Regions from separate parts of the Shinella sp. M27 genome, predicted to be linked through region 2. Evidence: riboswitches for the same ligand, from Rfam matches in the RefSeq annotation. Region 2 holds a riboswitch; the other holds the start of a gene.
The links. A riboswitch is a leader RNA that binds a small molecule or an ion and turns the genes downstream of it on or off. The one in region 2 is predicted to bind cobalamin.
Positions count from the first base shown of each region.

Region 1: linked by a shared signal. The riboswitch ahead of ACOZK4_RS13470 (ABC transporter substrate-binding protein) and the one ahead of ACOZK4_RS01970 (hypothetical protein) in region 2 are both predicted to bind cobalamin.

Region 1 covers NZ_JBLZPK010000033.1:77,088-81,359, forward strand. Annotated here, with positions in the region: gene ACOZK4_RS13460 (ABC transporter ATP-binding protein) at 1-553, opposite strand, end outside; gene ACOZK4_RS13465 (FecCD family ABC transporter permease) at 550-1,578, opposite strand; gene ACOZK4_RS13470 (ABC transporter substrate-binding protein) at 1,575-2,612, opposite strand; cobalamin riboswitch at 2,791-3,022, opposite strand; gene ACOZK4_RS13475 (MurR/RpiR family transcriptional regulator) at 3,058-3,912, opposite strand; gene ACOZK4_RS13480 (polyamine ABC transporter substrate-binding protein) at 3,980-4,272, opposite strand, start outside.
Region 2 covers NZ_JBLZPK010000007.1:164,487-168,758, forward strand. Annotated here, with positions in the region: gene metH (methionine synthase) at 1-1,926, opposite strand, end outside; gene ACOZK4_RS01970 (hypothetical protein) at 2,012-2,227, opposite strand; cobalamin riboswitch at 2,330-2,546, opposite strand; gene ACOZK4_RS01975 (GH36-type glycosyl hydrolase domain-containing protein) at 2,955-4,272, shown strand, end outside.

The DNA.
Region 1 (4,272 bases), on a different contig from region 2:
CCTGCTCGCGCACCAACTGGAGCAGGCTGATCTGGTGGCCAATATCGAGATGATTGGTCGGCTCGTCGAGCAGCAGGATCGGCGATTGCTGGGCAAGCGCACGAGCGATGTGCAGCCGCTGGCGCTCGCCGCCTGACAGTGTGTGCCAGAGCCGGCCGGCGAAATGTGCCATATCGACCTCCTCCAGCGCCCGGTCGACGATGGCGTCATCGGCCCGCGACCAGGGCGTGAGCGCGCCGAGATAGGGCGTACGGCCGAGCTCGACGGCCTGGCGCGCGGTGATGCGCTCGGTCGTTTCCGCCTGCTGCTCGACAAAGGCGATGCGCCGGGCGATGGCCTGACGGCCGTGATCCGAAAGCGGCGTGCCGTCGAGCATGACGGCGCCGCCCTGCGGCTTGCGGATGCCTGACATCAGCGACATCAGGCTCGTCTTGCCGGAGCCGTTCGGGCCGATGATGCCGAGGAATTCGCCGGGGCGCACATCCAGCGAGACATCCGACAGGATGGTCGCACCACCGGCCGACCAGTGCAGGTTTTTAGCAGACAGCGTCACAGGGCAGACCTCCTCTGGCTGAGGATGAGCGCGAAGGCGGGCGCGCCGAACAGTGCCGTGATGACGCCGATGGGCAGGACCTGGCCGGGGATGATGACACGCGACAGCACATCCGCCACGATCATGAAGATGGCGCCGATCAGGGCAGAGGCCGGCAGAAGCAGGCCATGCCGCACGCCGACCACCATGCGCGCGGCATGGGGAATGACGAGGCCAACGAAGCCGATCGAGCCGACGATGGACACCATGGTCGCCGTCATCAGCGCGGAAATGGCAATCAGCACGACATAGACCCGGCGCACGGGAATGCCGAGCGAGGCGGCCGATTCCGTGCCGAAGGTGAAGGCATCGAGCGCGCGGGCATGCCACAGGCACACGAGAAGCCCGAGGATCGCCACCGGAAGCGCCAGCCAGACATCCGGCCAGCGCACGCCCGAGAGATTGCCGAGCAGCCAGAACATGATGCCGCGCGCCTGCTCCGCACTCGCCGCCTTGGTGACGATGAAGGAGGTGAGCGCGTTGAAGAGCTGCGAGCCGGCAATGCCGGCCAGGATGATCGCGCTCGTGCCGCGCCCGGCGCGCAAGGCGAGCGCGCTGACGAGGCCGAAAGCGACGAGCGCGCCGAGGAAGGCGCCGGCCGGCAGCGTTAGGGCACCGGCCCCGATACCGAGGATCGCCACGCTGACGGCACCGGTCGAAGCGCCGGCGGAGATGCCGAGAATATAGGGATCGGCCAGCGCATTGCGCAGCAGCGATTGCAGGATGACGCCGCAGAGCGCCAGGGCCGAGCCGCAGCAGGCCGCGACCATCGCGCGGCTCAGCCGGTAGTTCCAGATGATGCCCTCGTCGATCGGCTCCAGCGGGTAGCCGGCATGCCAGAGGCGGTTGGCCACCGTCTTGGCGACCACGTCGAGAGGGATGGCCGTCTCGCCGACGGCGGCGCCGACGCCGAGCGCAAACAGCAGCAGAAGGAGCGCCGCGAAAGCGGCGCCCGTCCGAAGCAGGATGGGACGATCGGAGATCACTTGGCCAAACCAGCCTTTTCAATGGCATCGGCTAGACGCTCGATGCCTTCGATGGTGCGGATCGTCGGGTTCATCGCCTGCGCGTCCATATCGAAGACATAGTTGCTCTTCACCGCCGGCATGAGGCTTGCGACCGGGTCGGTCTTCAGGAAGTCGAGCTTGGCCTCAAGGCCGTCGAGCGGATAGCGGCGGCGCTCCATCGAGCCCGCGACGATCATCGTCGGCGCGGCCTTGGCGATGGTTTCCCAGCCGACCGTCGGCCATTCGTCCTCGGTCTTGATGATATTTTCGATGCCGAGCGCCGACATGATGTAACCCGGCGCACCGTTCTTGCCGGCGACATAGGGATCGGCATCCGCGGCGCTGGAGAACCAGAAGACGGCCGAGAGCTTGTCCTTGGCGGCGGCAACCTTGGCACGGGCCGCCTCTTCGCGTGCCTTCAGCGCGGCAACGACCTCTTCGCCCTTGTCCTGGATATCGTAGATCTGCGCCATTTCGCGGATCTCCTGATAGACCAGCTCCATGGTGAAGACCTGATGGCGCACGCCGTCGCTGGCCGCGCTGTTCTCCTTGCCGACGCAATCGGACGGCGAGGTGTAGACGGAAATGCCGAGCTCCTCGAACTGCTCGGGCTTGGCAACGACGCCTTCCGGCCCGACCTGCCACTGGAACTGCACCGTGACGATATCCGGCTTCTTGGCGAGCACGCTTTCGAAGCTCGGCTCGTTGTCGGCCAGACGGTCGATCCTGGCGTTGACGTCTTCATAGCCCTTGAGGACCGGGCCGACCCACAGCGCCGTGCCCACCACCTTGTCGGCCAGGCCGAGCATGTAGAGGATTTCGGTCGAGCTCTGGCCAATCGAAACGGTCTGCGTCGGCGCCTTCTGGAAGGTGACCGGGCGGCCGCAATTCTGCAGCGTCAGCGGATACTGCGTCTCGGCGGCTTGGGCCGTGCCGGAGGCGATGAGGGTTACCGCGCCGGTAAGGGCGGAAGCGAGGGATGCGGCGCGCAGGGCCGCGGAAAACAAGGTCATGGATTTCTCCCGGAGAGTGAAGGCGTGCGGGCTCAGCCGATGGACCACGAAGGGCGCACCGAATGCGGTCGGGAGAAAACGATTAGGGGTCTGCCGCGGGCGGCAGTCTGGCTCGTCATGGCGTCTCCTGTTCCGGGCTTCCCCGCCCGTGACTTGGATCTGGAGTGCATGGCAAGCAGCACTCTCGGCTCTGACGGCAGGTCTCCTGGCTCACGGATATCTGCTGCCTGTCTGCCTTCCCGTGCAAACGCACAGTGGCATGACGCGAAACGCGTCACGAGGACAGGCGGCAATCCGCCTACAGTTGCGGGGGCAGCCACGGAATGGGTCCCTGTTGGGTCATCCGCACCGTGTTCCCTATTAATCCCCTGGGAGTCATCCTTCGGGGAACCGTCGTCCCATCCTTAGTCCGCACCGTTCGGCGGCGTCAAGGTGACGGCGAAAATCAGCTTTCGAAATCCCCGAAGACGTCCTGAAGGTGCGTCAACCGGTCGACGCGCTCGCTCACCTCGTCGCCCATCTCGACGATGATGTTGCTCAACATGAGATCCATCACCGCCGTCATGGTCGCGGCACCATCCCACAGCGGCCCGTGCGAGCCGGGCACGATGAGGCAGATATCGGAAACGTCTGGCCCCCAGGGGCAGAATTCATCGGTCAGCAGCACGACCTTCACGCCGGCGCGCCGCGCCTCCAGCGCCAGCGGCCGGGCCTTGGCGGCAAAGCGGCGCACGTCGTGCAGGAAGAGCAGCCGCCCCTCGACGGAGCCGTCGAGCACTTCGGCATAGGTGCCGTTGACGCCGTCGACGAATTGCACGCGCGGGCGGGTATAGGAGAGCTGGCTTGCGAAATACTGCGCGATGCCGCGCACGTTCTGATAGGCGGCGACATAGACCTCGGTCGCGCCGATCAGCGCGTCGATCGTCTGCTGCCATTCCGGTGCTGACGTGATGGCGTAGATTTCGCCGAGATTGTCGATCTGCTGCTGGATGAGTCCGGCGAGCAGCTTGCCGTCCTTGCGGTCCTGTTCGAGCCGTCCGACCTGCCCCTTGACCTGCCAGGCGGGGTTGGAACTGCCGCGGCGCAACTCGCTCTTCAGCTCGTCGAGCCCGTCGAAACCCATGCGGCGCAGATAGCGGCCGATGGTCATGGGCGAGAGTTCCAGGCGCTGGGCGATCGACCGCGCCGTCTCGAAGGGCAGCTCGGCGATGTTGCGCTCGATGTAATGGGCGATCAGCTTGTCGGATTTGGACCGCCTGAGGTCGTCGGACTGAACGAGCTTCAGAATGCGTTTCGACACGTCGCCCCTCTCTTCGAAATCCCGCCCGTCCAAAGACGGGCGGGTATCAACCGCACTCACACCGGGCTCATTGCGCCGTCTTGACCCGCGTCCAGACACGGTCCACCTGACGCAGGGCCGGGCCCAGATCCTCGAATATCTGGAGACGCGCCATCGTCTCGGCCGGCGGGTTGATTTCCTTGCTATTCTTGATCTTTGCCGGGGTCAATTCCCGCGCCGGCACGTTGGCGGTGCCGTTGGTCTGCTGCGAAACGTTCAGCGCGACGATTTCGGGACGCGTATAGAACTGGAGGAACTTGATCGCGTTGTCCTTGTTCGGCGCAGTTTTCAGCACGCAGATATCCTCCTGATACATGGTCG
Region 2 (4,272 bases):
CACGCGGTTCAGCACCACGTCCTCGCAGGCCTCGCGCAGGTCCGGTTCGATCGTGTCATAGACGGCGAGCTGGCCGGCATTGACGATGCCCATGTCCATGCCCGCCTGGATGGCGTGGTAGAGGAAGACGGCGTGCATCGCCTCGCGCACTGGCTCGTTGCCGCGGAAGGAGAAGGAGAGGTTGGAGACGCCGCCCGAGATATGGACATGCGGGAGGGTAGCGGTGATCTCGGCGGTCGCTTCGATGAAATCGACGCCGTAGTTGTCGTGCTCCTCGATGCCGGTCGCCACGGCAAAGATGTTCGGGTCGAAGACGATATCTTCCGGCGCAAGGCCGGCGACTTCGGTGAGCAGCGTGTAGGCGCGCGTGCAGATTTCCACTTTGCGCGCCTTCGTATCGGCCTGGCCTTTCTCGTCGAAGGCCATGACGACCACCGCCGCACCATAGGCGCGCACGAGCTTCGCATGTTGCAGAAAGGCCTCTTCACCCTCCTTCAGCGAGATGGAATTGACCAGCGGCTTGCCCTGCACGCATTTCAGGCCGGCCTCGATCACTTCCCATTTGGATGAGTCGATCATCACGGGAACACGGGCGATATCGGGCTCGGCGGCGATGAGGTTGAGATATTCCACCATCGCCTTGGCGGAATCGATGAGGCCTTCGTCCATGTTGATGTCGATGATCTGCGCGCCGTTCGCCACCTGATCGCGGGCGACGTCGAGAGCGGCCGCGTAGTCGCCCGCCGTGATCAGCTTGCGGAATTTCGCCGAGCCGGTGACGTTGGTGCGCTCGCCGACATTCACGAAGGGAATGGCTTCGGTCAGCGTGAAGGGTTCGAGGCCGGAGAGGCGCATGTGGCGTGGAATGTCGGGGATGGCGCGCGGCTTGTGGCGCGCGGCGGCTTCGGCGATGGCGCGGATATGGTCCGGCGTCGAACCGCAGCAGCCGCCGACGATATTGACCAGCCCATCGCGCATGAACCCTTCGATCTGGGCGGCCATCTCGTCCGGCGTCTCGTCATACTGGCCAAAGGCATTCGGCAGGCCGGCATTCGGATAGGCGCAGACGAAGGTTTGCGCCACGGAGGAAATCTCGGCGAGGTGGGCGCGCATGGCATTGGCGCCGAGCGCGCAGTTGAGGCCGATGGAGAAGGGGTCGGCGTGGCGCACCGAATTCCAGAAGGCCTCCGGCGTCTGGCCGGAAAGGGTGCGGCCGGAGAGGTCGGTGATGGTGCCGGAGATCATGACGGGCAACTCGATGCCCTTTTCCTCGAAGACCTCGCGCGTGGCGAAGATCGCGGCCTTGGCGTTCAGCGTGTCGAAGATCGTCTCGATCAGGATGATGTCGGCACCGCCGTCGATGAGGCCGCGCAGCTGTTCGGCATAGGCGATCCTGAGATCGTCGAAGGTCACGGCACGGTAGCCGGGATTGTTGACGTCGGGCGAGATGGAGGCGGTGCGGTTGGTCGGGCCGAGCGCACCGGCGACGAAGCGGCGTCGGCCGTCCTTTTGCTGGGCACGCAGGCCGGCGCGGCGGGCAAGGCGCGCGCCGTCGCGGTTCAGCTCATAGACCATGTCCTCCATGCCATAGTCCGCCTGGGCGATGGTGGTGGAGGAGAAGGTGTTGGTTTCCAAAATATCGGCGCCGGCGAGCGCGTAGCGATAGTGGATGTCCTCGATGGCGCCGGGCTGGGTCAGCGTCAGCAGATCGTTGTTGCCCTGCTGGTGGCAGGCGCAATCGCCGAAACGGTCGCCGCGGAAATCGTCCTCGAGCAGCTTCAGCGTCTGGATTTCCGTGCCCATGGCGCCGTCGAGCACGAGAATGCGTTCGCGGGCGGCGGCTTCGAGGGCGGCGCGGATCTCGCGACCGTCCCGCTTCGGCTGTTCGGGGCCGAACAGGTCGTCCAGGTGGGAAGTGGTGGCCATGGGGAAACCCTCCGATGCAGTATCGTCTGCATCGGAGTTCACATAAAGATATCTTTATGTCAATATATCTTTATGTGGTTTGGCCCTAGTGCATCGGTCCATTCGCCCCGGCAAGCGAGGCGAACAGCGCCTTGAGGCGGATGATGTCAGGGTCGGCGCTTTGGCAACGGGCAAGCTTGTCCACCTCCTTCAGCGCCTCGACCGGAAGATCGGCGCCGCGCGGCTGCCAGAGCAGCCAGGAGATGAAGACGGATTCCGGCTTGCCGGTACCGGACGGCTGGATATCGGTGAATTGATACATTCTTTTTCCCCAATCGAAAATTGGGGGATGACCGGACGCACGCTGCTGGAATTTCACCCAAAGGTGACAACAAGCGCACCCTTGGGACACCCCGCCCATGGACGTTACAGACGTGTCAGGGCAGGTCTCCTGGCTTGCGGGTCATTGCCTTTGTCTCGCCTTCCCGGTGGTTCACACCAGTGGCATGGAGCGACATCGGCTCGCCGTTCACAGTTGCGGGGGCAGCGCCGGTCTTGATCCTCCTTGGAGCATCGCACCGGCTTCCCTCTTAGCCTCCGAGCCGCATGCGACTCGGAAGACCCTGACGGCCGGAGACTGGCGTGACGCGGTAAGCAAGTCAAGGATGCGGGAACACGATGCACAGGCCCGGAACTTTTTTCTCAGCAATGCATTTGGGCTTCCGCCTGCCTCCTGCCCCTCGCTCGTCTCGCCGGCGAGGGCGTGATTCACCAAAACTGCAGATGAGGGCCAATGCAGAGCCATCCCGACACGCTGAGATGTTGCAAGTCTCTGTCCTTACGGCTAAAAAATGCCGTTTTCATGCACCACGCGGCCAGGATGCCAATCAGCGTGTCGCCTGAGCCATGTTCTTTCCGTCAGCGCCATGGGGGCGTCGCATGGTGTCATGGCTGATCGCGGCACAGAGACGAAACCTGCCCGCAAAAAACCCTCCGGCGCACAGGCCTTTGCCGGATGGTTCAACATGGCCGGATCCAGATTAAGAAATATGTCCCTTCACAATACGCCGCACGCCGCCCGCGACGCAGACGCCAAGCAGATCGACTATAACGATTCGATCCGCGCCACCTATCTGACGCTGGAGGAGCTGGCCGAGTGCGGCGAGGCTCTGGCGCGCGACAAGATTGCGCCGCTGCCCGGTTTCCGGCCCTTCGAATTCCGCGCCCGGCACAAGGAAAACGAGAAGGAAATCTTCCGCGTCTATCAGGCGACGGCCAAGGACGTGGAGTCGGGCGCGCAGATCACGCCCGCCGCCGAATGGCTGCTCGATAATTATTACGTCATCGAAGAGGCCATCCAGGAGGTCCGCCGCGATTTCCCGCGCCGCTTTTACCGCCAGCTGCCGACCGTCGAGATCGACGGGCAGGCGGTGCCGCGCACTCTGGTGCTGGCCTGGCTCTACGTCGCGCACACCCAGAGCAACATCTCGCATGAAAGCCTGACGGCCTTCGTGCAGGGTTTCCAGAAGATCGATGCGCTGAAGATTGGTGAACTCTGGGCGCTGCCATCCTTCATCCGCTTCGTGCTGCTCGAAAACCTGCGCCGCATCTCCAGCCGTGTCGAGCGCTCCCGCAAGATGCGCTTCAAGGCCAATGACGTCGCCGATGAGCTGGTGCGCCTGAACGATCCCGAAAAGAGCATCCAGTATCTGCGCTCGATCGAGAACTTCGTCGAGGACAACACCTTCGTCACGCAGCTGCTCTACCGGCTGCGGGATGGCCTGCAGGCATCCGGTGTGGTGATCCAGTGGCTGGAGCGCAAGATCGAGAGCCGCGGCAGTGATCTCGAAGAGCTGATCGTCTCGGAAAACAACCGCCTGTCCTCCGGCAATGCGACGATGAGCTCGCTCATCAAGAGCCTGCGCACCGTCGACGACACCGAATGGCCCGTCTGGTTCGAGAGCGTCAGCCGCCTCGACGACGCGCTGCGCCAGGGCTCGGACTATTCCGACCTCGATTTCGGCTCGCGCAACAAGTACCGCAACACGATCGAGCGTTTCGCCCGCCGCTCCGGCAAGACGGAGCTTGAAGTCACCGAGATCGCGCTTGCCATGACGGCGGAAGATGCGGCCGCCCATGTCGAGGACCTCGACTACAAGGCCAATGTCGCCGCCTTCCTCGTCGGCAAGAAGCGCAAGCAGCTCGAAAAGCGTATCGGTTACCGTCCCTCCATCGTGCAGCGCATCGTGCGCTTCGGCCGCAAGCTCGACTGGTTCGCCATTGCCGGGCCGAATATCCTGCTGACGCTGCTCGCGATGATCGCGGTCTTCTACTTCCTCGATCAGCTCGATATTCCGAACGGCGCCT